3 regions of the Shewanella sp. BF02_Schw genome follow, and region 3 is predicted to be linked to each of the others. Evidence: predicted binding sites of a transcription regulator. Region 3 holds the regulator's gene; each other region holds the start of a gene.
The links. Region 3 encodes sigma-54, which starts transcription at its own class of promoters, with help from an activator protein. Its sites were predicted from a motif close to GTTGGCACGNNNNTNGNNT; they were not measured.
Positions count from the first base shown of each region.

Region 1: a site for sigma-54 is predicted at 1,886-1,904, ahead of HNW13_RS20565 (nitric-oxide reductase large subunit). Genes of this name have one in related genera too.
Region 2: a site for sigma-54 is predicted at 3,233-3,251, ahead of HNW13_RS19110 (DUF1778 domain-containing protein). Genes of this name have one in related genera too.

Region 1 is NZ_JABKAW020000007.1:141,803-151,826, forward strand. Features, by position in the region: gene HNW13_RS20565 (nitric-oxide reductase large subunit) at 1-1,840, opposite strand, end outside; gene slyA (transcriptional regulator SlyA) at 2,267-2,752, shown strand; gene HNW13_RS20575 (HlyD family secretion protein) at 2,761-3,819, shown strand; gene HNW13_RS20580 (DUF2955 domain-containing protein) at 3,940-4,965, shown strand; gene HNW13_RS20585 (tetratricopeptide repeat protein) at 5,216-6,103, shown strand; gene HNW13_RS20590 (TIGR02450 family Trp-rich protein) at 6,362-6,577, opposite strand; gene HNW13_RS20595 (HAD family hydrolase) at 6,622-7,227, opposite strand; gene HNW13_RS20600 (CIA30 family protein) at 7,253-7,861, opposite strand; gene HNW13_RS20605 (endonuclease/exonuclease/phosphatase family protein) at 8,216-9,349, shown strand; gene pepN (aminopeptidase N) at 9,509-10,024, opposite strand, start outside.
Region 2 is NZ_JABKAW020000006.1:68,528-78,551, forward strand. Features, by position in the region: gene HNW13_RS19090 (DUF885 domain-containing protein) at 1-18, opposite strand, end outside; gene HNW13_RS19095 (YdcH family protein) at 200-439, shown strand; gene HNW13_RS19100 (DUF3644 domain-containing protein) at 924-2,177, shown strand; gene HNW13_RS19105 (GNAT family N-acetyltransferase) at 2,461-2,958, opposite strand; gene HNW13_RS19110 (DUF1778 domain-containing protein) at 2,955-3,227, opposite strand; gene HNW13_RS19115 (amidohydrolase) at 3,382-5,043, opposite strand; gene HNW13_RS19120 (haloacid dehalogenase type II) at 5,224-5,964, opposite strand; gene hutI (imidazolonepropionase) at 6,343-7,575, opposite strand; gene hutC (histidine utilization repressor) at 7,709-8,416, shown strand; gene hutU (urocanate hydratase) at 8,512-10,024, shown strand, end outside.
Region 3 is NZ_JABKAW020000007.1:3,811-13,834, forward strand. Features, by position in the region: gene HNW13_RS19885 (transposase) at 768-1,019, opposite strand; gene HNW13_RS19890 (hypothetical protein) at 1,039-1,191, opposite strand; gene mgtE (magnesium transporter) at 1,712-3,076, opposite strand; gene HNW13_RS19900 (HPr family phosphocarrier protein) at 3,588-3,863, opposite strand; gene rapZ (RNase adapter RapZ) at 3,884-4,747, opposite strand; gene ptsN (PTS IIA-like nitrogen regulatory protein PtsN) at 4,744-5,187, opposite strand; gene hpf (ribosome hibernation promoting factor) at 5,190-5,477, opposite strand; gene HNW13_RS19920 (RNA polymerase factor sigma-54) at 5,503-6,987, opposite strand; gene lptB (LPS export ABC transporter ATP-binding protein) at 7,130-7,861, opposite strand; gene lptA (lipopolysaccharide transport periplasmic protein LptA) at 7,858-8,439, opposite strand; gene lptC (LPS export ABC transporter periplasmic protein LptC) at 8,426-8,986, opposite strand; gene kdsC (3-deoxy-manno-octulosonate-8-phosphatase KdsC) at 8,983-9,549, opposite strand; gene HNW13_RS19945 (KpsF/GutQ family sugar-phosphate isomerase) at 9,552-10,024, opposite strand, start outside.

The DNA of each region.
Region 1 (10,024 bases), 140 kb from region 3:
GTGGATTAATTAAGAAACCTAATACACCGGCACCAATTAAGTTCCAAAATGAGGTGGCGACAAAGAACATAATGACCCAGTGATAACGTTCCATCCAAGGGCTCGCTTTACGTAAACGATAGGTTCCCATAGCTTCAAAACCAATTAATGCTAACGGCACCACTTCAAGTGCCGAGAATATGGCTCCCCAAGCAATGACTGAGGTTTGGGTACCGGTAAAGTATAAATGATGTAAGGTGCCGATTAAGCCGCCAGTTAAAAACACCACTGTTGTGAATAATACCGCACCGTTGGCACTGCGTGCACGGATAAGGCCTAAGCGAACTAACATTAATGCGATAACGGCTGTTGCAAATGTTTCAAAGAAGCCTTCTACCCATAAGTGGACCACCCACCAACGCCAGTATTCAGCGATGGCAAGGTTTGAGTGTTTGCCCATAAACAGGCCGGCACCATAAAACAAACCGATGGCGACACAAGAGGCGTATAGAATCCAAATTGCCGGCAGTATGTCGCTGTCAACTTTTAATGCAGGGCGCATAGCTGCAGTGATTAACACGGTCCAAATTAATAAGCCCACAAACAATAATATTTGCCATACGCGTCCTAAATCAATGTACTCATATCCTTGATGTCCGAATAAATAGTTCATGTCTAGGTCAAAGTATTGTTGTACGCCAATCCATTCACCAGCCATAGATCCCAATACGATAACGACCAACGCGACCCAAAGAACGTTTACCCCTAAGCGTTGATACTTCGGCTCGTATCCTGATAGTGCAGGGGCAATATATAGCCCTGTGCCTAACCATGCAGTGGCAATCCAAAATACTGCGAGTTGAGTATGCCAAGTACGGGTAACAGAATAAGGCAGAATTTCAGATATTGGGAAACCATAAAATTCTTGGCCTTCAACTGCGTAATGCGCGGTAATTCCGCCAACTAATATTTGCAGTAAAAACAGTCCAATAGCAGTAACAAAATACTTTCCGACGGCTTTTTGCGATGGAGTAGGTTTAGTAAAAAATAATGGATCACCTTTGGCTGGTTCTGGCAATGGTTCCTCTTTGCAGGTGGCGTGATGCCAAGCCAGCATGCCAATACCAAGAAGCAATGTCACTAAGCTTAGTACTGACCAAACAATGTTGTCTGAAGTGGGGACGTTGCCAATTTGTGGATCGTATGGCCAGTTATTGGTATAAGTATAATCATAACCAGGGCGCTCAGTTACCGCAGCCCACGCTCCCCAAAAGAGGAAGGCATTTAACAATTCACGATGTTCAGCATCAGTGATAGTGCCTTCTTTCATGGCATATTGTTCACGTAATGAACTTAATGCAGGATCATCACCAAATAACGATAAATAGTGCTTAGTCACTTCATTAATTGCCGCAATTCGGGTATTTGACAGCGCGACGTGAGTTTCACCCCCAGTACCTTTGATCACTGTGTTATGGCGAATATCATCTCTTAAGCCTTTTTCTAAACCGGCTTGCTGTTCTGAATCGAGTTCAGTGAAATCGCGGTTATAGCGCTCGTTTGCGGTGATAGACAACCAAGCTTGGGCTTCACGATGTAACCAATCTGCAGTCCAATCTGGTGCCACATAAGAACCATGGCCCCAAATTGATCCTAACTGATGCCCGCCCATTGAACGCCATACAAGTTGGCCTTGCTCAATATCATTTTTGGTAAATATGGGTTGGCCACTGGTGTCAGTGAAAGCCGTTGGAATCGGCGGTTTTTCTCGATATATGCCGCTGCCTAAACTGAGTAATACCGTGAAGGAAGCCACTAGCACGATTAGCAGTGCAATGCCGGTGAGTTTATTTTTGCTCATAAGTCCTCTTAGCGCAAAGTCATTTTGATACAGATGACCAGAGCATTACACAAGTCGTGCCAACTTTTTATTGTTATTAAGTTACTGTTATTAATGAATTTTGTTTTTACCTGTCGTTAATATGTTGTCAAAGTGACATATTTAATGAGTGTCAAAAAGACTGTTAATGTCAAAGTGACACTTTTTTTTGGTGATACTGATCATCTTTGTCTAAATAACACTCATGTTCTCTTTTCCAGGTAATGTCATGTGACTAAAGGCCTAATCTTTCTTGTTCGTGTAATCAACGCTAGTCATTTTTAGTCACAGTTATCAATAAATTAGTTTCAACGCTATAGAGGTTTTATGGATTAATTAACATCAGTCATTTACTTAGCATGCTAAGTTGTTATAATGCTTAGCACGCTAACTAAATGGCAATTTATTATGTATAAAGAATTAGAGCGATTAAAAGAACTTTCACTTGCTGAGCACTTAGGGCGATTACATCGTTTATGGCGCACCGCTGCAGACGCGGAGCTCGTACCATTAGGGTTAACTCACCCTCGCTGGACTGCGCTGTGGAAGTTACTGCGCTTGGGCGATAACGTGAGCCAAAAGGTGCTTGCCGATGCTTTAGAGATAGAATTGCCCTCTTTAATGCGCACTTTGAGCCAGTTAGAACAGCAAGGATATATACAGCGCCGCTGCTGCGAGAACGATAAGCGAGCACGAATAGTCAGCTTAACTCCTGAAGGCATCGACATGCTTAAGCAGATGGAAAGCCGCATTATGTTGGTTCGTCGCGATTTACTTGCAGGTATTAGCAGCCAAGAATTAAGTGAATTTGAACGTGTCATTAGTCTTATTAGTGATAATGCTCTTGCTGCGCTGCATAAGAACACTGAACAAGACAACAAAATTCCTGAATGAGAAATAACATGACCCCAGATCAACAATTTGCTCGACTCGTTAAAATCGCTATTTTTATGTTTGTAATGGTGTTTGGTTACTTTATGTTTGCCGATGCAGTAATGCCTATGACGCCGCAAGCCATGGCCACACGAATGGTCACTAAAGTGACGCCACAAGTCAGTGGTAAAATTGCATCTATTGCCGTCGAAAATAACCAACTTGTGGCTAAAGGTGATGTGTTATTTAGCATCGACTCAGCCCCTTACGAGTTAGCGGCTGAGCAAGCTACATTGGCGTTAGAGCAAGCAAAACAAGATAACGCTGAACTTGATGCATCGATACTAGCAGCCAAAGCAGATGTTCAGGCAAATCAAAGTAGTGCACAGCAGAGAAATAGTGAAGCAAAACGCCTTGATGCTCTGTATGCCTCCCGAGGTGTATCGCAGCAGTTAACTGATCAAGCTCAAAGTGAGGCCGTCACGGCGCAGGCCAATTTACTTGCCGCTAAAGCTCGCTTAACTAAGCTAGTGGTAAGTCGTGGACGCAATGGCGAAGATAATTTAAAAGTCCGTCAAGCTCAAAATCGTTTAGCTCAAGCAGAATTAAACCTGTCATACACTCAAATTCGCGCAGACCAAAATGGCGTGGTGACTAACTTACAGTTAGAAGTCGGCAGCTTTGCCACTGTTGGACAGCCGCTATTAGCTGTAGTGTCAGAAAACGTCGATATTATTGCTGATTTTAGAGAAAAAAGTTTACGCGGTATTGAGCCACAATCAACTGCGCTTATTGCATTTGATGGTCAACCTGGACGTTTATATCATGCCAAAGTGAGTACCGTAGATGCCGGAGTGAGTGCCGGGCAATTTGATGCCAATGGCCGTTTAGCTGATCCGCAAGAATCGGTACGTTGGGTACGTGATGCTCAACGCTTACGATTACACCTTGAACTTGACCACCAAGGCGTTAATGCATTACCCGCTGGAGCACGTGCAACGGTGCAATTATTACCTAATAGCGGTTTACTTGGCTTTCTAGCCAAGGTTCAAATTAAGGTTATCAGCACGCTGCATTATATCTATTAACGCCGCAGTTAAGCCCAATATTGATTGTTAATACTCATTACACCAATTCACACTCAAGGCAATGCTGCAGGTTAATTTATTTGCGTGCAGTATCTTGTATCAATGTCGTAGGTTGTTCATATGTTATTACGCCATAGTCCTTTGACTCAAAACGATTTACGCCAATGTTTACGCATTGCAACAGGCGCCACGCTAGGGTTTGCGATATGCAAGTTTTTCGATCTCAGTTATGGTGTGTTTTTTACCGTCACTCCAATGTTATTGCTCGGTTTAGTCCCTGTGATGAATGCCCATGCGATGAGGCAATTGTTGGCATCATCTGTAATGTCTGGGATTGAAGTAGGTATTTTAGGTGGCTTATTTGGCTCTCACGCTGGGGTAATATTACCCATCGTGTTTGTGCTATTTTTGTATCGTTTTGCGGCAATGTCACGCGGTAGTTTGTTTTTATTTGGCGCTAACGGGGTTATCAGCTTAAGCATTATGCTGCACTTTGCCAGTTATCCGAGTGTCGATATTAATAATCTCATTTTCAGTAATTTTTGGGCGACAGCGGCCTCTGTTGTAATCGCTTATGCTATGACTGCTTTATGGCCCGATGTTGAACCAAGAGCGCCAGTTGCTGCCGTGGTTAAAGTGCCTAACCGCATGCGACACGAAGCGTTACTCGGTGCATCTATTGCAACTGCATCATTTGTGGTTTTTCAGGTATTTAACTTACGTGATTCTATGTCTGCTCAAGCCACCACCTTGTTATTGTTATTCCCAATGCATTGGAATGGTGCGCTCGGTTATGCCCGCAAACGAGCTATCGGTACCTTGTTTGGCGTGACTTTCGGCTTGGTGGGACAAGGGTTACTCTATGATTGGTCTGGATTATTGATTTTTGTGATACCACTATTGTGGATAGGCTTAATGTTGTTTAGCCAAGTACACGTGAGAGAAGCGAGTGGCTCTGGAGTGGGATTCGGTGCTATGACCACCTTAGGGATATTATTCGGTCAATACTTAACCCCAGATAATGACTTAGTTTTTAGTGCTTTGTACCGAATAAGCAGTATATTAGTCGCTATCGTGGCAACATTATTACTGTGTTATGTGGTGCATCGGATATTGAATCGATTTGAAGCTACTCGATTTGGTTGAACATTGGTGTGTGCGGTAAATAAATCTCATTGGAGTATATGAGTTTACTAATATTCGTCAGTTGTGGATTGATTTTAATGGCAGTAGGGAAGTGGCTATTGTTAGAGTATTAGATTACTTTTGAAGAATAATTAGGTAATCGATTGATAATATTAGATATAACGTACGGTTAGTTTTATAGACATAATTACTATAGACATTTTGCATATAAATGCTAATAGTAATGAATCGTATATAAAAAGGACTTAACATGATGAAACAAAATGCTATTATTTTGAGCTTAATATTAAGCTTTCTCGCTTTCGCTCCATTTAAAAGCCAAGCAAACCAATTGCCTGAGTGCAACACGTCTGAATGTATTGAATACTTTAAAGCCTATCGCATTTTAACGAAACGAGGCCACTCCTCAGCAATGGCCATGTTAGCTGAATTCTATTACACCGGGTATGGCACCGATAAAGATTTAGACATGGCGTTAAAATGGTACCGACGTGCAGGTAAATATGGTGTACTGGATGCAAAATATAAAGCGGGTGTTTTGTATTTACAAGATACTCCTCTGAAAGATGTCGACGAAGGTGTTGAGTTTTTACAGTTCGCATCAAAAATGGGCCACTCTCAGTCATCGTATTTATTGGGTAAAATGTATTTAGGTGGTGGCATGGTAGAACAAGATTTGGCACTTGCAGATCAATACCTTGCTATAGCTTATGAAGAAAATAATTTTGCAGCCAGAAATTATGGGCAAATACTTTACTTACATGAATCAACTAAAGATTTACCGCTGAGCAAACTTTACGCTTTAATTTCAAAAGATGTTGTCACGTTAATCCCTGAGAAAACTGTTTCAAACCAGCAAACTGCAGCGATCAATTTTCCTCAAGGTGAAATGGAAACCATTGACGTACAAATGGATACATTTGAAGACATGTTTGGCTCGCATATTACCCAATTGAACCACATGATCCCTGACACTTCAAAAGGCACTGGATCCAATATAGCGGGACAAACATGTGCAAAAATGTGGGGATGTAGTAGTGAAGGTGATGGCCAACGTATCCAGGACGTCATGTTATCTGATTGGGGTTTAGAAACCCTTCAATTTAGGCTCGAAGGTTCAATATTTATCATAAAATAATAGCCGAGTTAAATAGAATAATGGGTTTCAATGACAAACTGGTTATTTTTGTTGCAAGGCTAATAACGAAGCTATAGTCAGTTGTTGTAGTCAATGCAATAGTAAACAGATCAACAAGCAGTTTGATAACCGTTTATTATCTTGAAACTCGTTAGCTAAGGTTATGCTAATGCTAGTATAAAAAAGTGACTCATTGTATTTAAACAAGAGTCACTTTTTTTATTATCAAACGGCATAATAAATGTGTTTTGCAGTAGATTATTGCCAACCAATTTTCCACTGTTGCGGATCCTTAAGAACGCGCCAATTAATAGAGCATTCTTCTGCATTCATTTCTGCACGGATAAGACATTCAACCACGTTTTGTTGCTCGTCATACTCAACTTTAGTCACTGTAAAATGCTTCAACTTTTGAACCACGTTAACTTTGGTCCATTTACTATTCAGTAATTTTTTTGGGTGAATTTGATTCATATTCATGTGGTAGTTCTTATTTATTATTAACGTTAGTACTGGCGTTAATCGCTCGGTGAGTTATTGATTATTAATTGCTGGAGTTGACTCAACTCTTCGATAACAATATCGGCTAAATGTTGATAATCACGTTCGATGCCATGATTAATTAAACAGGCTATCATTCCCGCGTTATTAGCTGCTTGAATATCGTATAAGTAATCACCAACATAGATAATATGCTGTGGATGTATTTGCCATTGTGTTGCAATGGCCAGTAACGCATCGGGTGCCGGCTTTGCAGGGAAGTGCTCTCGGGTTAACACATGGTCTATGGCGATATTATTTTGTGTTACCTTCATGGCACTGGCTGCAAGGCTATTACGAGTCACTATGGCTGTGGGTAATTTGGCCGCTTCAATAGCGTTAATCAGTTCGGTCATGCCTTTGATTGGTTTGGCACTCATAGCATCTTGATATTCATGCTCAAGAATAATTTTGTTTGCGTTGGCTTGAGTGGCTTTGCAACTTAACTCGTCGACGTATTTAAGAAGGTCTACGCCATTAGGGCAACCAATTTGTTGGCGAATTAAGTCAAAATCTAAACTGGACTCAACTAAGGTGCCGTCTAAATCAAAAATAATGCCTTTTATGTGTATTGGTAAATTCAATGAATACCCTTATGTATTAACATATTTATCGGTCAAACTGTATTGAGTGTAACTCAATTATAAATGGACCTTGTTGTTTTTGTGCCACGAGAAAACCAACACGATCAATATCTTCAAAGTTTAATGTAGGGGCATTCGTGACCGCTCGCCCTCTAAAGCTGACAGTAAAATCTGCCGGGGTAAAAGTATGTTGAGTGAGTGTATCAGCTTGAGTATTAACGTTAGCCACATAGGCTTCACCATAAGATAAATTCGGTGTTTTTAGGCGGATTTGATATATTTTTCCGTCACCTTTGGCCGTGATAGTGAGTAATGATGCATCGGCAATTTGATGGATAAAGCTGGATTCTGTCGATGCAAATCCGCCATTATTTGCCAAGGAAACCTGTCCAGAGAATAATAACGCTTGTTGCTCATTAAGCTTAATTTGGCTTTGCGAAATACCGCCCATCACAGTGTCATTATTGATGTTCCACGCTGTGAAGTGGCTTGGGTCAGTAAAGTGAAATAGCATGTTGTCCTCACTGGCACTCCAGACGGGTTGGCCAATTAATAATAAAACCCCAACGGCAGTAGCAATGCCTATTTGTATTGTTTGGCAGACATGCCGATTATTTGCATTGAGTGATCCCATCATATACTCCTATTCATTTTAGTTCGATAAGCACATGTGCTATAGAAACAATGCCGTAAAAAAATGGCTTATCAGGGTGAGGGATAAGCCATAAAGGGTCTTACGGAGGATGATTGTCTTAGAACATCGGGTGTTACTTTATCGGATCAGCTGTATCGGGGGATAGTCAATCAGATATCACTTAACGTCTAACTATTATGCATTACGCGTATTTGTGAATGTAGGTTCAGTTTTTTTAGGTTTTTTTAGGTTATTTTGTTTATGTTGCATTATTCCTGGTTGAGGGGAGTTAAATTCGACAAATAACAATGTTGTCAGTACCCTTAATATAAGTTTTACAGAGAGCAAAATATTTTGGACGTAAACGATGTATCAACCGCTCCATCACCCGAGCTTACATTTAGTGTCGTAAGCATTAATTTATTTAACTTTATTGAACCGCCTCACGCCTACTATGACTTTGAAAACATCTATAGTGATAAGCAATGGCAAAAAAAATGTGCATGGTTAGGTGAGTTTATTAGCCACAATCAACCTGACATTATTGCTTTTCAGGAAGTGTTTAGTCCTGATGCCTTAGCTAAGTTGACTGAGTCGTTGGGTTATGAATATTTTGTGGCGCTAGATTTACCCGAGGTAGTAAGTGATTATGTGTACCGCAGCCCTGTGGTCGCGATAGCATCAAAGTATCCTATTATTGATTCAGCTAATGTCAGCCCAGATCCGCAATGGGTCAGCCAGTTAGGTTTAGCGGAGTCATTTAGTTTTAGCCGTAAACCGTTACGGGCTACGATACAGTTACCAGTATTTGGTCCATGTGATTGTTATGTCATTCACCTTAAGTCTAAACGCAGTGGCGTGAGTCGTGACGATATCAGTGAAAGTGGCTTACATGGCGGTGCTGATTTTGTTGCACGGCAAGTGCTTGGGCGTTGGGCATCCAGTTTACAGCGCGGCAGTGAATCAGCTCTATTGTGCCATCAAATGCTGATGAGAAGACAGCAAACTCAGCAGCCCTTTATGTTGATGGGTGACTTTAATGACACCATGGGCAGTGAACTCTTAGCGGCATTTAATAATCAATTACGCGTGTATCGCAGTGATATTGAAGACCCTGGGCTGGCTAAACTAGGTGAAACCTCATTAATGGCAGAGTTACAGCAAAGTAGTTTGTTTGACAGCTATGAGCTGTTTATCGCCGCGACTAAGTGTAACGCGACATTGGCCCTGGATGAATTTGAGTCAAGCTCACTAGTGGATGAGCAACCGCATCCTGCTAGGCAGCCGACACATTACTATGGCAACAGTGGCTCAGTACTTGATTACATATTAGTCTCAAGTGAGTTTAATCCGACTCAGCAGCAAAACCTCGCTCATATAATTGATTATAAAACGTTTGATCGTCATCTAGTTCGGCCTGACTATGAACGCGACAGCGACAGTACCGATCATGCACCAGTGATGATGAGCTTTTGCGTGCGCACTTAGTGAGTGGCAATGATGATGTTTATAGATGGACTATTGAAAGTGATCGCCACATAACTTGCTAAGTGTCGGCTCCATTTGGTCAAGATAATAAAAAGCGCTGATAAATATCAGCGCTTTTTTAGATTTAACGTAATTGATTTACCGTTGTAATGGGTAAGCTTACTGTAATGTTTGTTTGATTTTTACGCAGCGTTGTTCTTGTTGACGGGTTTCGAGTAGGGCGCGTCTCACCAATGGTGATAAACCCGTTTGTGTATCTAAAACATGGCTAATAGCATCTATGTTTGTTGCACTACAATCGGTCGGAATTAATTGCGCCGCAAAACTGCGCATAAATACCGGACCTTTATCGTCCATTAGCGGCAAGTTGGCAAAGCGTTGTTCTGCCGTTGCGGCACTTAACAGTTTTTGTTCAGCCGGATAAATATTGTACATTGCGACGCGAATTTTTGAGAACGCCATGCTGTCATTGTTTTCAATGGTATTTAACCACTGACGCTTAAGCGATGACTGTGGGCGGATAACCTCGGCTGCAATCGCGGCTTTTTCACCAGAGTCAGATTGATCAAGGTGTTTTTCTTGGGCGAGTAGCGCCTGAGCATCACCGTAATCATAACGGTTTAATTGGCGGATCATCGCCCAGCGTAAATCTTGATCTATGCTTAACCCTTTAAT
Region 2 (10,024 bases), on a different contig from region 3:
ATTGAGAAGTTTTTTCATTGATTACTCATTAAGTTAATAGCGGTATTCAAGTACGAATATAAGCATATCCTAACAGTTATAGCGGTTAAGCTGTTGCAGTTTTTATATGCTTGTTATTGGAAAACATGAGAGTAAGTTTGACGATAAGGTGTAAATATGGTCTAACATTATTAGACATTGACATGAAAAGGAGAGAAGTATGTTAGGTGAAAGCCATGCGTTATTAGTTGATTTCCCTGAGTATCAAGACAAGATTTCATTGTTAACCGCCAATGATACTGAGTTTGCTGAAGATGCGAAGCTGTATCATAAATTAGATACTGAAATTCGTAAGCTGGAGTTACGCAATACTCCAACAAGTGATGACTTTATTGAGCAAGCAAAGCTTGACCGTTTGGTATTAAAAGATAAGTTGTATCAGTTGTTTACCCAAGCTTAATTCGTTTATTCCGCGTTTGTTTTGGCTATGTCAGCATTTAGGTTGTGATGACATGGTCAATTTCTTGCTGTTATCTCAGTAATTCTTATTTGTTTTTATTATCTTTGATTTATGGCCTGCGGCCACTAAGGTCGTGGCGCTTCGCCCACACCAGACCAAGAGGAAACCAACGGCTGTTCCCTCTTGGAACTCCCAGCCGCCACATCAAAATTATCTGAAAAGCGATAATTTCGCGACGTGGTTGAATCCAGCTTTTGACTTCGTTTTGGTGTTCTTCGGCCTTATTCGAAAATGCTAACGCTTTCGGTGGTACATCCTGTACCTCGAAAGCTAGCCAGACATCCATGTCTGGACTCACGCTATTTTCTTCAACGTCCTCAATGTAGTGGCAACATGAAGAAATTTAATTGCTTTACACCAAAGAGATAGCAAATGTAGGATGAAATTAATTAATCTGCTGTAAAATAACTCATGGAGTATTGCGTTGAATCGGAATCAAAGAGTAGATCTAGCATTTGAATTTATGCTAGCTAAGGAGAAAGCTGGAGAAGCTTTCACAATGACTGAATTGGCAGAAGCATCAGGCTGGGCAATAAGTAGTTGTCAAACTTATCCAACTAAAAGATGGCACCAATTCGTTCAAAGAGATGGTAGCCAATATACTTCTACGGGGCTCAGCTATTTAAGCAAGGCTGAATTTAGTCTTATACATTCACAAAAACTGCAAGATCCAAACAACCTTTCGCCAAAAAGTATTTTGCTTCACAAAGCTAGAGAGTTCGCTTTACTGGCTGTATCGACGTACAACAATCCTTATACGGAATTTAAAACATATGGCTTTATAGTTAATATCGTCATTGCTTACACAGCTTTGTTTCATGCTATTTTTGAGAAAAAAGAACAAAATTATTTTCATCTTGATGAAGAAGGAAATCCAATAATAATTGATGGTGAAGAAAAAGCATGGGAGTTGTATCGTTGCTGTAACGAATATTGGCGTGGCGAGGATAACCCTGAAACCAAAAATTTAAATTTTCTTATTGGACTCAGAAATAAGATTGAACATAGAAGTTTACCAGCAGTTGATCTCGCAACTAGCGGTGAATGCCAATCTGCACTTAATAATTTTGAGAATCTTCTAGTTGAAGAGTTTGGTGATAGTCATGCATTAATGGCTAGGTTAGCGATTGCTATGCAATTAACCCGAACTTCAGAACAAGCTCAACTCGATGCTTTAAAACAATTTCACACCGAAAATTACCGTGTTGTGCGTGAGTACATGGAAACATATAAAAACGATTTATCTGATGACGTATTGGAAAGCCAGAAATATAGAATAAGGGCTTTTTTAGTCCCCAAGCTCGGAAATCATGCAAAATCTGCTGACTTAGCTATTGAGTTTATTAACGTTAATAAACTCAATGATAATGAAATGGAAAACTATGAGCGAGGCGTAGCTTTTATTAAAGGTATAGAGTCTCCATTTAAGTTAAAACCAGGCAAAGTTGTTACTATCGTTAAAGAGAAAATAAAAGACTTTAATCCTACGTTACATACTAAATGTTGGAAGTATTATAATGCTAGACCTCGTGAAATGGTAATCACCTTCAAAGGAGAATATGCAGCTTATTCTGAAGGTTTTGATGGTTACTTATATTCACGTCGATGGGCAGAATTTCTTATTAGACAACTAAGAAATAAAGATGAGATTGCAAGGGTGCGCAGGCAAGCTATTTAACACATATGAGCCACCTGCCAGTAAAATGTGAGCTTCGTTTTAACGTTAGACAACCATGAAGTTAAATCGAAGAAAGTAGAATCGCAGGTGCTGATGAGTCAGCGAGTATCCAAAACATGGATGTTTTGGCTAAGCCCACATGGATGTGCTTGTGGCGTCTCGCTTAATCATCTGCACTGGGTCTGCGGCAGGCAATTAGTAACATCGAAGTTAGGATTCGAATTGAACGAAACCAATACTAAGTAAATTGGATTAAGGAAGTGCATCAAAGGCTTTTTGTTAATTAACTTAAACTTGCTCTTACATCTGCAATGGTGATGAACAGTTTGTTTTCTGCGTCTTGAAAAGCTTTAAATCCATAGCGTTCGTAGAAGTGTGTTGCGCCATCTTTTGCGTCAACAATGACGACTGGGAATGCTACGCTATCACTTGCCGCTAGCAGTTTTCGTAGTGCATCAATAAGTAACCATTCGCCAAAGCCTTGGCCTTTATAGCGGTCATCGATTGCTAAGCGGGCTATAAGGCCGCCAGACGTTGATGACTGGTACTTTTTCTGTAGCTTATCCGGCAGAGTCTTTAGGTCAATTGGTGTCATTGTTAAGGTATAAAAGCCGATAATATGCGAGTTATCGTTATCATCTTCTAAAATGAAAGTTCTGCTATTGTCTTTCTTCGCTTGCTGACTCGCCATGACTTTTAGGTAGTTATTAAGAGCGTCAACACCACAGTTGAATCGGTTTCTATCGTGTTTAGCTTTATCTAAAAGTACCGTATTCATTATTGGATTTTGCTTTCGTAACGTTCCGAAGCCGTTTTGAGTTTTGAGTTTGGTGTTGCTGGACTGTCTAGTGCTTCCATAAGCAACATCGCATCTGTTTGACTTAGTTTTAGTACTTGTTCACGCTCAATGATTTGTTTGGCTTTTTCGATTGCTGCACTGAGTACAAATGAGTTAATGCTCGACATACCAGCGATTGCTGCTGCCTTTGTCAGTAAATCTTGGGTGTCGACATCAACTCTAGCGGTGATGCGAGGTAAAGTAGTCGCCATAATATAATCTCCAATTGTGCCAAAGTGTCACATGGCTATTATGGTGTTAAAACGTACAACAAGCAATGCCTGTGTCACTTTGGCACACAGGCTGAAACGTTATTAAAACCAATTCTACTTATCTTACTTATCAATAAACCCTACTCAACGCAGTTTACTCTTGTGCAAATACCTTGCGGCCGTTTACCCAGGTGGCGATGACTTTGTTTTGCCAGATCTGTTGTGGGTCGATTGTAAAATAGTCATCTTCGACTAGGATAAAGTCTGCTTTTTTACCGGGTTCTAATGAGCCTAATAACTGTTCTTGATGGCCCGCGTAGGCGGCGTCGATGGTGAAGCTTTTGAGTGCTTCGATACGTGATAGTTTTTCAGTAGCGAGCCAGCCGTCGAGTGGTTGGTTAACATGGTCTTGGCGAGTTACGGATGCATGCAATCCAAAAAATGGGTTTGGCGATTCAATAGGGAAGTCTGAACCGTTGGCGATGACGGCATTAGCGTTTAACAGCTTGCGCCATGCATAAGCACCGGCCAAGCGGGCTTTACCTAAACGGTTTTCTGCCATGTTTTTGTCGCTGGTGGCGTGGGTTGCTTGAATCGATGCGATAACCCCAAGTTGGGCAAAACGCGGTATGTCGGCTAAATCGAGAATTTGTGCATGTTCAATGCGATGGCGTAATGCTTTTGAGTCGGTTTCTGCAATGGCGGTTTGGTATTTATCGAGCACCACTTGATTGGCGTTGTCGCCAATGGCGTGAGTATTAACCTGAAAACCTGCTTTCATCGACTGTAAAATCAGTTTGCCGAGTTGATCGTCTGAATACAGCATTAAGCCTTTATGGCCGGGTTGATCTGAATATTCTTTGATTAACGCTGCGCCGCGGCTGCCAAGCGCGCCATCGGCTGATATTTTAACGCTGTCGACTTTAAACATGTTATCGGCAGTGGTGATATGGCCTTGCTTTAAGATGGTGGTAAAGCGAGGGTCTTCAACCGATAGCATGCCATTAACCCGCACGCTCATGGCATTGTTCGCTGCTAATTGTTGGTATGCCTTGATGTTGTCGATGTTGATGCCGGCATCGTGCACACTGGTTAGCCCGTATGACGCTAGGCTATCCATCGCTAGGGTTAAGGTTGATTGTAATTGCTGCTGATTGAGATCGGGGACTATGTTAAACACTAAGTTCATCGCATTATCGATTAATACACCAGTAGGATTACCTTGCTCGTCTTTGACAATTTCACCGCCTTCTGGTGCCACTGTGGTTGACGAAATTCCCGCGAGTGCTAACGCTTTGCTGTTAACCCAAATGGCATGACCGTCAACTCGGCCAAATGATACCGGATTAGCTTTAAAGGCTTTATCTAGGCTTTCTTTAGTCGGGAATTGTTTGCTGTCCCATAACTCTTGGTTCCAACCTCGGCCCATTAACCATCCATCAGTCGGGTTGTTTTTACTAAATGCTTGCGCGCGTTCAACGGCTTGTTGTTCGCTACTGGTGTTGGTCAAGTCTGCGGTTAATAAACTCAAACCATACCCTAGCACATGACCGTGGGCGTCGATTAATCCAGGTAATAAGGTTTTACCTTTGCCATCAATTGAGGTGATATCAGTTGCACTAGGTAAGGCTTGGTTTAAGGTAAATAGTCGATCAATTTTGTCGTCAGTAAATTGGATAGCATTGAAGGTTTGCAGTTTTCCGTCGACGAGCGTGTAGCCATTAACATGATGCATCAGTGTGGTTTGTGCCATGGTGTTTGCGCTTAAACTAGCCAAACATAATGCCACTGATAGCGCTAAATATTCCGTTCTCATCTGTTTTCCCTTTTTATGACGACGATTAATCAGCATTCATTAAATGTTAATTAATGGTTAATGGCAAGGGGCAGTGCAAGTCGTCTTAAGGGGGGGGGAGATTGATGGGGCTATATAGAGGAAATACTCATTGCTGTGTAAATTTATCGCCCAGCTAATACTGGGCGATAATCGTTAAGGCTAGTTGAACTTAGCTAGGGTGCTGGCTAATTCGTTTACATCCAGTACGTTGTAGTCTGGTTGTGCTGCTAGTGGGAACAACACTTTACCTTGGCGACGAATAAAGGCGGTTTGTAAGCCTGCTTTATCTGCACCGGCAATATCCCAGCCGTGCGCGGCAACCATTAACGCTTCATTTGCATTAACACCTAAATCTTTAATGGCCCATTGGTACGTTTTTAAATGCGGCTTAAATACTCCAACAGACTCTATGCTTAAGTTGGCATCAAAATACTGGCTTAAATTAGCATTTTTAAGCTGTAAGGTTACGCCTTCCAATGATGAATTGGTTAAGGTGACTAGTTTGTAGCCTTGGGCCTTCAATTTAGCTAAACCTTCCGCAACATCTGGGTGAGCGGGTAATGAACGAAGTGGCGTTAAAATGGCGGTTTTAGCTTGTTCTGGTGTAATGGCAATGCCGTTGATTTCGGCGACCATTTGCAGTGACGCAACGCCAATGCTACCAAACGTTTGGTAATCACCTGTAGCTGAAACTACTAAAGAATGATGCAGCATGGTTGAGAACCATAATGGCAGTAAATCTTCACGGCCATTAAGCGCTTTACCCACAGAGGCGCGCATATTTTCAAGATCTAACAAGGTTTCATTCACATCAAAAATAATCACTTTAGGCTTAACTAATGGTGCTTGCACCGCAGTATCTGCTAGATTTTTAGCAAAAGCGCTACTGGTATTAAGCATAAAAAAAGCTGTCGCAAGCGATATTAAAACACGGATTTTCATAAAACCTCTGGCAATGTGATGTTGGTTGAAAAGAACTTATCGAGTATTCATCTCACTATTGTTGTCTGTGATACTGACTATAACAAGCTGAACGATTGTTCATTAATATAGTCAGCCTAAATGAAACTGACCTTAAAATCACGGTTTTATTGCCCAATAGTTTAATAAATCTGAACTCGGGATTTGAGGTGACGTACATAGCAGCGCCACTGGAGATAGACATTATCGCCAGTGGTACTGCTATTAGTAGTGAGTTTTAGTTGACGTTGTGGCTATTTGATTGAGAAAAGTTGAGCCCAATTGTTTAACTGTTTAACGGTTTAACTGTTTAACTGTTTAATTGGGTAGCGCAACTACCTGACCATTTTTTACAACGGTTTTACACAGGTTCACTCCGTAAGCATAAGCTAATTGTGCTGGAGTGGTGATATCCCACAAACAAAAATCAGCTTGTTTACCTACGGTAATACTGCCGACATTATTGTCGATACCAAGTGCTTTTGCAGCATTAATGGTTACACCTTGTAAGGCTTCTTCTGGGGTGAGTTTGAATAAGGTGCAAGCCATATTGAGCATCAATAAAGTGGAGCAAATAGGCGATGACCCCGGATTAAAATCGCTGGCAATAACCATTGGCACCTTATATTGACGCAGTAAGTCGATTGGCGGTAATTGGGTTTCGCGTAAAAAATAAAATGCGCCGGGTAACAAGGTTGCACAGGTACCACTTTCGCTTATGGCTTTAATACCTGCTTCATCTAGAAACTCAATATGATCGACCGATTTAGCCCCAAGCTTGGCTGCTAAGGCGCTGCCGCCCATATTGGTTAATTGCTCAGCATGCAGTTTAATCTGCAGACCTGCCTGTTTAGCCGCAGTTAATACTCGCTCAGTTTGCTCAAGATTAAAGGCGATATTTTCACAAAATACATCGACGGCATCAGCAAGGTTTTCGGCGATTACCGCGGGGAGCATGTCATTAATGACGAGGTCGATATAGACATCTGCATTGTCTTTATATTCTGGCGGAATAGCATGGGCGCCCAAGAAGGTGGTGCTTATATCAATGTGATGATGTTCGCCTAGCTCACGCGCAACGCGCAATAATTTAAGTTCTGTTTCGGTGTTCAAGCCGTAACCAGATTTAATTTCAACCGTGGTGACGCCTTCTCTGGCTAGGGCGTTTAAGCGTTGTCGACCCAGTTCAAATAACTCAGCTTCATCAGCTTCACGACAGGCGTTAACGGTTGAGATAATACCGCCGCCAGCCCGAGCGATATCTTCGTAACTTGCACCTTGTAAGCGTTGTTCAAACTCATTGGCGCGATTACCGGCAAAGACTAAGTGGGTGTGTGCATCGATAAGCCCTGGTGTTATCCAGCCGCCTTTGCCTCTGTAAACTGGGGTTGCCAGTACATCAAATTCAGGTAGTTCACTGCGCGGGCCAACCCAAGCAATTTTGCCATCTTTTATTGCAATAGCCGCTAGAGGTATTACGCCGTAAGCCCCTTGGATATTGGTATCCATGGTGGCCACGTTTACATCAATCCACACTTGATCCCACGACATGAAAATCCCTAAAAATGCATTAATTATTGATTGCTAAACAATACTTGTTTTAGCTTGTATATACAAGGTAGGATGACTGATGTGTTTTTAAACAGCAATGACATTATTGTCTAAAAAACCGAGAGCTGCTGATATGGCCCAAGCAAAGTTTGCCCAGATAAAACAATTCATTTTGAGCCGTATTGAAACGGGCGAATGGCAAGAAAACGACCGAGTGCCGTCTGAAAATCAGTTAACTGAATTGTTCGCCTGTAGCCGTATGACAGCAAGGCGGGCGTTAACTGAGCTGGTGGACTCGGGCGTGTTAGAGCGCACTCAGGGAGTGGGCACGTTTGTTGCGGGATTAAAGTCGCAATCGTCATTACTGGCTATTCGTAATATTGCCGATGAGATAAAAGATCGTGGCCATGGCTACAGTGTTAACCAGCTTGAATTGAGACAAATCGAGGCCAGCACAACAGTGGCTAATGCATTGGGGCTGGAATTGGGCAGCCCTGTATTTTATTCGGTGTTGGTGCATTGCGAGCAAGGCTTGCCATTACAAGTTGAAGAGCGTTATGTAAACCCACAGCTGGTGCCTGATTACCTACAACAAGATTTTAGCTCACATACTCCCCATGAATATTTGTCGGCCGTAGCGCCACTGACAGAGGCCAAGCATACCGTTGAAGCCATTATGGCTAACGAGCTGTTACAACAAAGGTTGTCGATTGCTGCAACGGAACCTTGCTTACAAATTTTACGTCGTACCTGGTCGCGCCAAGGTGTGGTCAGTTTTGCTCGTTTAGTTCATCCGGGTAGCAAATTTAAACTAGGCGGCCATTTAACCTTTGCGCGTTAAAAGGTGGTATCGAAAATGAAAACCGTAAGACATTAAAAATACACAACAAGACCAATAAAAAACCAAACTGAATAAACTCGGTTGAAGAGGAACATATGGATAAACGACACGACCCAAGCCGTCGCATTATTGCGCCACACGGTACCCAATTACAGTGTAAAAGTTGGCTAACCGAAGCCGCGATGCGCATGTTAATGAACAACTTACACCCTGATGTTGCCGAACGCCCAGAAGACTTAGTGGTGTACGGCGGCATTGGCCGCGCCGCGCGCGATTGGCAAAGTTACGACAAAATTATTGAGGTGCTTAAACGTCTTGAAGACGATCAAACCTTATTAGTGCAGTCTGGTAAACCTGTTGGGGTGTTTACCACTCATAGCAATGCGCCACGGGTCATTATTGCTAATTCCAACCTAGTGCCACATTGGGCTAACTGGGAACACTTTAACGAACTGGATAAGAAAGGTTTGGCGATGTATGGCCAAATGACTGCGGGTTCGTGGATTTATATTGGTTCGCAAGGCATTGTGCAAGGTACTTACGAAACGTTTGTCGCCATGGCTAAACAGCACTTTAATGGCTCGTCAGCGGGTAAGTGGATTTTAACCGGCGGTTTAGGCGGCATGGGTGGCGCACAACCACTGGCTGGTACTATGGCGGGTTATTCGGTATTAACCTGTGAAGTAGATGAAACCCGTATCGATTTTCGCATGCGTACTGGTTACGTCGACAAAAAAGCCACTTCATTAGATCAAGCATTAGCGATGATTTACGCAGCAAACCAAAGCGGCAAGCCTGTTTCAGTCGGCTTATTAGCCAATGCTGCCGATGTGTTTACTGAGCTAGTGACCCGCGGCATTGTGCCTGATGTGGTAACCGATCAAACCTCCGCGCACGACCCATTAAACGGCTATTTACCTCAAGGCTGGAGCTTAGAATACGCCGCTCAAATGCGTAAAACTGACGAAGCGGCAGTCGTTAAAGCGGCGAAGCAATCAATGGCGGTGCAAGTTAGAGCAATGTTGGCATTGCAGGCAGCCGGTGCAGCAACCACAGATTATGGTAACAATATTCGCCAAATGGCCTTTGAAGAAGGCGTAACGAATGCGTTCGACTTCCCTGGGTTTGTGCCAGCATATGTGCGGCCGTTATTTTGTGAAGGCATTGGACCATTCCGTTGGGTAGCCTTGTCTGGCGATCCGGAAGATATCTACAAAACAGATGCCAAAGTCAAAGAGCTTATTCCAGATAATCCGCAGTTACACAATTGGCTCGACATGGCGCGTGAGCGTATTGCGTTTCAAGGCTTACCTGCACGTATTTGCTGGGTAGGGCTTAAAGATCGTGCCCGCTTAGCGTTAGCTTTTAATGAAATGGTCAAAAACGGTGAGTTATCGGCACCAATTGTTATCGGTCGTGATCACTTAGATTCTGGCTCAGTTGCCAGCCCAAATCGAGAAACAGAAGCCATGTTAGACGGCTCTGATGCGGTGTCAGATTGGCCATTAATGAATGCCTTACTCAATACGGCTAGTGGTGCAACTTGGGTGTCATTGCATCATGGTGGCGGCGTTGGTATGGGCTTTAGTCAACATTCTGGAGTGGTGA
Region 3 (10,024 bases):
ACGGTCAAACATCCTTGCCAAAACGGTTTTGATATTTAGATCTGTAAAACACCTTAATAAAAATGACGTTATTAGATTAATAGAGTCTGGGGACCCAATAACGCCTGAACTGTTATGTTAGCTGCCTTCCTTAACGGCTAACGGTAGAGCGATAAAGCGACAAGGATGCAAGATAGTTTGCGCTTATTTTTATTAGAATGTTTGTTGCTGTGCGTTATCAACTTGCTGGGGGACGAGTTGTTAACACGGTCAAACATCCTTGCCAAAACGGTTTTGATATTTAGATCCGTAAAACACCTTAATAAAAATGACGTTATTGGATTATAGAGTCTGGGGACCCAATAACGCCTGAACTGTTATGTTAGCTGCCTTCCTTAACGGCTAACGGTAGAGCGATAAAGCGGCAAGGATGCAAGATAGTTTGCGCTTATTTTTTATTAGAATGTTTGTTGCTGTGTTATCAACTTGCTGGGGGACGAGTTGTTAACACGGTCAAACATCCTTGCCAAAACGGTTTTGATATTTAGATCTGTAAAACACCTTAATAAAAATGACGTTATTAGATTCATAGAGTCTGGGGACCCAATAACGCCTGAACTGTTATGTTAGCTGCCTTCCTTAACGGCTAACGGTAGAGCTATAAAGCGGCAAGGATGCAAGATAGTTTGCGCTTATTTTTTATTAGAATGTTTGTTGCTGTGTTATCAACTTGCTGGGGGACGAGTTGTTAATACGATCAAACATCCTTGCCAAAACAGTTAATGTTACTAACTTGCCATTGTTTGTAATTGTTGACTTAACTGGGCAATCTTTTGTTGTAAATAGGCTATTTCTGATACGATCGCGCCCTTGCTTTCAGTTTGGCGACTATCGTTACTTCTCACCCATTGATAAACCGTTTTAGCCGACACGCCATATTGTTTTGCTACGTCGGATAATAATCGATTATGGTTTTTGACTTCATTAATCACTTGTCTTTGTAAGTCGATTGGATACTGTCTTGCATTTGACATATTCATCAAATAATTTCCTTCCGATTTATCTATGTTTACCTGAGCGAGTTTCAACTTCATCCCACTGACTGCAACCGAGATGTGCTAAGAAAAAAATGTTTTGGCGGCATTGTGCAATGACATTATTGACCATGACATTTATCGATATAATGCTACGTGTTACGGTTATTTTATTCATCGCTATCTCCTACAATTACAATGGACTGCTTAAAAAATAAACTACTACTTAGTAGGTGCATATTTCTTATATGGAAAGCTTGTGCCAACTTTGATAAATATTTTTAGTTGTTATTTATCAGTATATTACCTGTTACCTGTAGTTTTGTTATTTTTGCGTCGCCAACCAGATTGGTGCAATTGCACTAATGTGGTGAGCATGTGCTGCCGGCAACACATTACGGTTGTGATTGTCGTAGCGCAGTATGGATGACAAATATGGCAAAAAAAGGTCACCTTAATGACAAGATGAAGGCAAGGTTTTCACCGAATGAGTTGTTGCCAGTTGATGGTTTGAAAAACGTTAACAAAGTGAGGCTGCAGACATAGCTGCAAAAGTGATCAGAGTACTAAGCGCTTGGTAAATGAGCTTATGTGTGAAAAAGACTTATGTGTATAGAGACGCCGCCGACGTCCGTAAAATTGCACTAGATAGTGCAATTTCGTTGGACGACATGATATGTACGATTTAAATCAATGATTTAGTGCATTAAAAATAATGTAGCTAGGCCCAAAAATGCAAATAAGCCAACGACATCTGTTACCGTCGTTAACACCATACCCCCCGCCAACGCAGGATCGATATTTAGCTTTTTTAACATTATGGGGATAGTGGCGCCAGCAAAGCCTGCTACCGTCATATTAATCAGCATGGCACTGCCAATTAATCCACCTAATGCGATGTCGTCTTTCCAAAGCCATACCGCAAAAAAGACCAATACAGACCACATTAAACCGTTCAATAATCCGATGCTTAATTCCTTACCAATTAACCAGCGTGAGTTACTTTGGCCAATATGCCCAAGTGCAATCCCGCGGATGACGAGTGCTAGGGTTTGATTACCCGCAACGCCTCCCATACTCGGTACAATGGTCATTAAAATTGCGATGGTGGCGAATTGCTCTAAGGTACCTTCAAACATGTTACTGACAGATGAGGCTAGTAATGCTGCAAATAGATTGATGGTTAGCCATAGAGAGCGTCTCAGAGTGCTTTTAAGCACAGGGCCAAAGGTATCTTCATCATCATCCATCCCTGCCATTCCCATCATTGAATGTTCGGCATCCTCGCGGATGACATCAATAACGTCATCGATAGTAATTCGACCAAGCAATTTTGCTTGGCTGTCGACGACTGGGGCAGATATCCAATCCATCCGTTCAAATTTTTGCGCCACATCTTTATCGGACATCTCTACAGGAATACTTTCTAATTCTGTGTCCATAATACTGCGGACCGTTACACTTGGATCGCATGTGAGTAAATCAGCTAATCTTACTCCGCCTAAAACATGATCATGGCGATCCACAACATATAAAGTATCAGTCGTATCAGGTAAATTTCCCCGTTGACGTAAATAGCGTAATACCACTTCGATATTGACATCTGGTCTTAGGGTGACGGTATCAGTATTCATGATACTGCCGGCAGTATCATCTGGGTAACGCAATGCTTGCTCTACTCTATCCCGGTCTTGGCTTCGCATTGATTTGAGCACTTTCTTGTAAACATTATCGGGTAAACTGCGAAGAATATAGGCCATGTCATCTGTATCCATGCCTATTGTGGCCTGGGCAAGCTTCTCTGGTGTCATGCTGCTAATAAGTGAATCTTTAAGTTCTTCACCTAATTCGTCAAGAATTTCCCCAGCATATTGTTGGTCAATGAGTTGCCATAACACCTGACGATTTTTGGGCGGTGATGATTCGAGAATAAGGGCGACATCGTTAGGTGACATGGTATGTAGCATGTTACGGGCATGGACAAACAGACCACTGTCTAGTGCTTGAACGAGTTGATTGAGACGTTGTTCTGTTATCTCATTGTCTAGGTACTCTTTACCCATATATCTACTTCCTATTCGTCATACTTATATTATTCAGTATGTCATTATTCTGGGTTTCTCAGGTTGTACAGTTCAAGGCGTATAAATGCAGAAATAGCTGTCTTTACGTAAGACAATGAAATGCAGAAATAAAATACTTAAATGACTTCTGCGGTGAAATTCTGCAGCAGCCAATGCTGCTTTACATACTATAGACGTACCACGTCACGGAAACAGAGTTGCACTGGATCCGTTGCTAGAAGCGGTAATGTCTTTATCATGTTAAACGCTAACTCCCGCAGAATGAACTGATACTAATGAGATTGGTATCAACTGCGAGAGATAAACCTAAGGGCTAATATTTTTGAGGGACTGATGTCTACTGGTGATCATCAATGTCGTGACAGTTTGGTTAGTATGGCCTAGTCATTTAGAGGCCGCATAAAATAAGGATGACGGTGGCTTAAAGCATGAGTAACTTGCAGCTATTCACACATTACAGGCTATTTATAAATTTAATGCGATTAAAAAATTAACAAGATTCATCAAATTTAGCATTAATGAGATCACACACTGCGTTTAATGCTACTTCAGCATCTGGGCCTTGAGCTGTCACCCTAATCATTTTACCGATACCACTTTCAAGCATTAATAGCCCAAGTACGCTAGCTGCGCTGGCGTTTTTTTCGCCTTGAGTTAAGGTGATGTTAGCATCAAAATCCGCCGCTAACATCGCGAGTTTTGTGGCGGCACGGGCGTGTAACCCCAATTTATTTGAAATGGTCACTTGGCGTTCAAGTTTGATCATTGACGCGATCCTATGCTCACTTAGTTATTAGTATCACTGATATTTAATTCTCTGTGGCGAGCATTAACCGTGTGTTTACTGCCTTGTCGAAATCGTTTTGCTAATTGATCTGCAATATATACCGAACGGTGCTGACCACCAGTACAACCAATCGCGATGGTAAGGTAACTGCGATTGTTACGTTCTAAATGCGGCATCCAAGTTTCAAATAGGTTTTCAATTTGCCAAATAAATTTATTAACTAATGGCTGACGACCTAAAAATTCTTGTACGGGCTCGTCTAAACCCGTAAATGGACGCAGTTCTATTTCCCAATGTGGGTTGGGTAAAAAGCGTACATCAAACATAAAATCTGCTTCTGTCGGCATGCCGTGTTTAAAGCCAAAAGATTCAAAGTTAATCACTAACTCTTTATCAACACTGCCTAATAATATTTGCCTAACTTGGTCGCTTAATTCGTAGATGTTTAGCGCAGAAGTGTCGATATAGTGATCAACAATTTTTGCGATAGGCTCAAGTAAACGGCCTTCTAGTTTTATCGCTTCTTGCAGTGAAATATGATTTTTAGATAACGGGTGTAATCGACGTGTTTCGCTGTAACGTTTAAGCAATACTTTGTCATTGGAATTTAAAAAGAAACTGATAATTTCAGTGTCATTTTGAAGTAGTGCCAATTGGTCTTGAAGCACTTTACCTTGTTCTGCAATGTTACGAACATCAACGCTAATCGCAACCAAATCATTACTGCCTTTAAGCTGGGCTAATAATGTGCCAATGAGTGGTAAAGGCAAATTATCAACACAATAATATCCTAGGTCTTCTAATACTCTCAGGGCAACGGATTTCCCTGAGCCTGAACGTCCCGATACTATAACTAGTTTCATGCAGTAATAACCTGATAAAGTTCTGTTGCGTCGTGAGTTTTACGAAGCTGTTTCAATATTTGCTTATCGCTTAACTTTTGGGCCATGCTCGATAACGTGCCTAAATGTTGTTGGCACTGGTCTGCAGGGACTAACAAAGCAAATAAAAGATCCACGGGTTGCTTATCGATTGCATCAAAGGCAATGGCTTCTTCACATTTAATAAATATCGCGATAGGGTGATCGATGGTCGTTAATCTACCATGAGGTATCGCAATGCCATTTCCTATACCTGTGCTACCCATTTTCTCTCTCGCTAACAGGCTTTCAAAAACCTCTTGCGAAGACAGGGTTGGGTACTGGGCAGCGACTAAATTGCTGATGAGTTCCAGTACTTTTTTCTTACTGCCCGGTGTGGCACAGGTAGTGCATTCCGGCTGCAGAATGGTACAAAGTTCCATCGTTAGTGTTTTGTATTCTTCTCTTTGTGTTTAATTACCTGACGGTCGAGTTTATCGATCAGGGCGTCTATTGCAGCATACATATCAGTACTTTCTGACATTGCAAAAATTTCTGCGCCATTAATGTTGATTTTGGCTTCTGCTTTTTGTTGTAATTTTTCTACATTGAGCACAACGTGTACATTATGGATCTGATCGAAGTGTCGTTCAAGCTTTGAAAATTTACTGTGGATGTATTCACGTAAAGATTCTGTTATTTCGACATGACGCCCAGTCAGACTTATTTGCATAAAAAATCCTCCATTGCCTAGTAGGTTATAAACTCTTACGTTGGTTTGAGGGCGGGATCATCATTGCTTCACGGTATTTTGCTATCGTACGACGAGCAACGTTTATGCCCTGTTCTGCCAGAAGCTGAGCCATTTTACTGTCACTCAGTGGTTTTTTCTGGTTTTCTGCGGCAACCAGCTTTTTGATAAAAGCACGAATGGCCGTTGATGAGCATTCCCCGCCATCGTCAGTACTGACATGGCTAGAGAAGAAGTATTTTAGTTCAAATAAGCCCCGAGGGGTGTGCATATATTTTTGTGTGGTGACTCGTGAAATGGTCGATTCATGCATTTCTACAGCTTCAGCGATATCATTGAGCACCATAGGCTTCATGGCTTCTTCGCCATATTCAAAAAAGCCTTGCTGAAATTGCACAATGCAATTTGCCACTTTAAGTAAAGTATCATTACGGCTTTCAATACTTTTAATAAACCATTTAGCCTCTTGCAGATGGCCTCGAATAAATTGACTATCCGACGGGTTTTTACTGCCTCTAGCCATGGCTGCATATTGCTGATTAACACCAATTTTAGGCATGTTGTCTGGGTTTAACTCTACTACCCAACGGCCATTTTTCTTTAATACTGTGACATCGGGAATCACGTATTCATCATCCATGGGGGTAATTAATAAGCCCGGACGAGGATTGAGTGTCTGGATTAAAGTGATTGCGTCACGTAACTCATTTTCTTTTAGTTTTGTTTTACGCATCAATAATCTGAAATCACGGCCAGCAATTAACTCTAAATAGCCTTTGATTAACAATCGTGCATTATCGATATGGGGTGTGTCGTTAGAGTATTGCGCTAATTGAATAAATAGGCATTCGCTTAAATCACGTGCTGCAACACCCACAGGGTCAAAGTGTTGAACGCGTTTTAATACCGCTTCAACCTCATCGAGTTCCACATTTTCATCACCCATGGCTTCGAGAATATCTTCGGTACTTTGGGTTAAATAACCGCGTTCATCAATGGCATCAATAATGGCGGTGGCAATGGCGAGATCTGTGTCTGAAAATGGAGTGAGATTTTTTTGCCATTCTAAGTGTTCGTACAAACCTTCAGTAGTTTCACCTTGAAAGGGCATGTCGTCATCGCGCATGCTTGCACTGCCCGAACCTGACATAGGTGAGGCTGTGTATACTTCATCCCATGTGGTATCCATGGCTAAATCATCCATGGTTTCTTTGGTCATGGATTCTGCTATGTCGACGGTGGAAGTGTCTTTTTCGACATTAACAATACTGTTGTCACTAAAGTCGGTATCCGCTTGGTCGCGGTTTTCTTTTAAGGAGTTTTTTGCTTCAGAAAACTCATCTTCTATTTCAAGCAATGGATTTGAATCTAATGCTTGTTGGATTTCCTGCTGTAGCTCCAATGACGATAATTGCAGTAAGCGAATGGCTTGCTGCAATTGTGGGGTCATGGTTAAGTGTTGACCCATTTTAAGTTGGAGTGACGCTTTCATTTACCGCTTATCCCTAGATGATTTTCCATAAAAATGACAATCTCGAACTGTAATGGATTGCCATAAACATCAATGACATTTAACGTTGTTTAGGTATCGTTCAATGAAATGAGTTAGCTAGACTAAAAGGCCAGTAAAGTAACTATAGCTTGAATTGTTCACCTAAGTACACAGCTCGAACTTGTTGATTACTTAATATCTCATCAGGTGTGCCTTCGGCAATTAAATTACCCTGGCTGACGATATAGGCTCGCTCACAAACGTCTAGCGTTTCACGTACGTTATGGTCGGTAATTAATACCCCTAAACCGCGATTTTTAAGTTGTTGGATGATTTTTTTAATGTCGATGACCGAAATAGGATCAACACCAGCAAAGGGCTCATCAAGCAAAATAAATTTTGGATTAGCAGCTAAAGCGCGCGCAATTTCAACACGACGACGTTCACCACCCGATAACGACATGCCTTGGCTGTCGCGTATGTGAGTAATGTGGAACTCTTCGAGTAGATGCTCAAGCTGTTCAATACGTTGGTCTGTGCTGAGCTCTTTGCGAGTTTGCAGTACGGCCATTATGTTGTCGTAAACGGTAAGCTTGCGGAAAATACTGGCTTCTTGTGGTAAGTAACCTATACCTTTGCGGGCGCGCAAATGCATTGGATCGGCAGTAAGGTCGTCATCGTCAATCAATATTCGGCCTTTATCGCTTTTTACTAAGCCGACAACCATATAAAAGGTGGTGGTTTTACCTGCACCATTGGGGCCTAAAAGACCGACAATTTGGCCTGTTTTAACCGTTAAACTCACATCTTTAACAACTTGACGAGCTTTATAGCTTTTAGCTAGATTTTCAGCGGTTAAGGTAATTTGGGTCATGGTTTGATCTGCTTGTTAACAGGAATTTCAGGGAGTTTTTGCTTTGGCGCCGACTCGTCTTGGAAATTCTCTGGTTGAATGATGGTGATTACCCGATCTTGCCCTGTACCAGTACTTTCGGCAATCAGCTCTTGAGCACTGATGTTGTACTTGATTTTATTACCGGTAACCTGGCTACCTGATTGATCCAATTTGGCGTTGCCAGTCAATGTGAGTGTAGTGGTGGCAAGGTCATAGCTAATTTCGTTAGCACTTGCGGTACCAATTTTACCGTCATCTAATTCTTGTGAAAATGTAGCCGGGGTGCCAGTAGCAATTAATCTCTTACTGGTGGTGTTTTCAGGGGTAAACGCCCGTAACTGATCTGCATTGATATTAATCGTGCCTTGGACAATCGTTACCGGACCATTAAAAACAATTTGATTATTCTTAATGTCGGCAGACTGACTGACTGAAGCGATTTTCAATTCTTGTTTCAGATCCCCTTGTTTCGCTATGGCAGGCAAACTCAATATACAAAGTATGCTACTTAATAACATAACATTGGCGCGAGTGTGGAGACGATTAATGTGGCTCATATGTTCCTTCTACCTGGCTTAGTAGCGATAATTTTTGCGAATTCAAGTCAGCATGTAGGCCTAAACCTTGAATAATAAACCCTTTACCTTTGATGTACACCATCTCTTGTGAGGATCCTATCATAGTGGTTAAATCCACCGTAATAGCTTGGGTACTCAGTGACTGCAGGGGTTCTTCTATATCAATGGCATCAATAATAACATTATTTTCTAATGTGACTTTGCTGGTATTTTTATTCAATTGCCCACGGTCTGCACTTAATTGCCATTGTGCTTTACCGTTTTCAGGGTAAATGAGGTAAATAGGTTTGGTAAAGTGAGTGATGTCACTTGAGGCGTAATGCTCCATGTGTTCGGCGCTGACTCGACTTTCGACGAAACCTAGTTGGTTGAATTCTGTAGTGCGTAGGTTATCTGCAACAAAATCTGGGCGCTCAATACCGCGTATTTGTACCGCGTCCATTTCACTGCGTTTTACTTGTGCTTGCCAGTACAATATAAAAGCAAGCCCAAAAAAAGCAATAATACCTAGCGTGACTCTACTCATATACTCATACCATGAGCACTGGCAAATTTATCTTGGCTTAATAGTAATAAATCGGTGAGTTCACGCAGTGCGCCGTGGCCACCATTGAGGGTGGTTGTCATATGGCACTGTTGTTTGACAAACGGATGACCATCACCGACACAAACGGCTAGTCCTACGGCTTTCATTACAGGTAGGTCTACCATGTCATCGCCAATGTAAGCCACTTCATCAGCAGTCACATTATAGAGCGACAATAATTGCTCAAAAGGCTCAAATTTATTATCAATACCTTGATAAATATGTGTTACACCTAATGCCGTCATGCGGTTTTCAACAATCTTGGATTTACGTCCTGTTATCACGGCAACATGGATACCACTGGTAAGCAAAGAACGCACACCATAACCGTCACGAGTGTGGAACGCTTTGAGTTCTTCACCTGCATTACTGAGGTAAATACGTCCATCTGAAAATACTCCATCGACATCACAGATTAACAGTTTGATTTTTTGAGCTCGTTGCCAAATATCATTGCTGACAGGGCCGTAAAATCCTTGGTGAAACGAGGTTGATTCTGACATGATTAAATGACTCCAGCTTTAACCATATCGAGCATGTTTAATGCTCCGATCGGTTGATGTTTTTCATTAACGACAATCAGTCCGTTGATGCTCTTTTCATCCATGATTTGCAGTGCTTGTGCGGCTAAAATCCCCGCAGGGCAGGTCACACAATTTTCGGTCATAACCTGGGCAATAGGAGTGATTCGAAGATTCACGTCTGCATCGATAACCCGGCGTAAATCACCATCGGTAAAAATGCCCACAAGTTTATTGGCATGGTCGACTACTGCCGTCATGCCAAGGCCCTTTTTAGATATTTCATAAAGTGCCTCAGTAATACAAATATCATCATTGACGATCGGTAAATCATCGTCTTTATGCATGACATCGTCGACTTTTAGAAGTAATTTTCTTCCAAGAGAGCCACCTGGGTGTGATAAGGCAAAGTCATCACGAGTAAAACCTTTTGCTTGTAATAAAGCAATGGCTAATG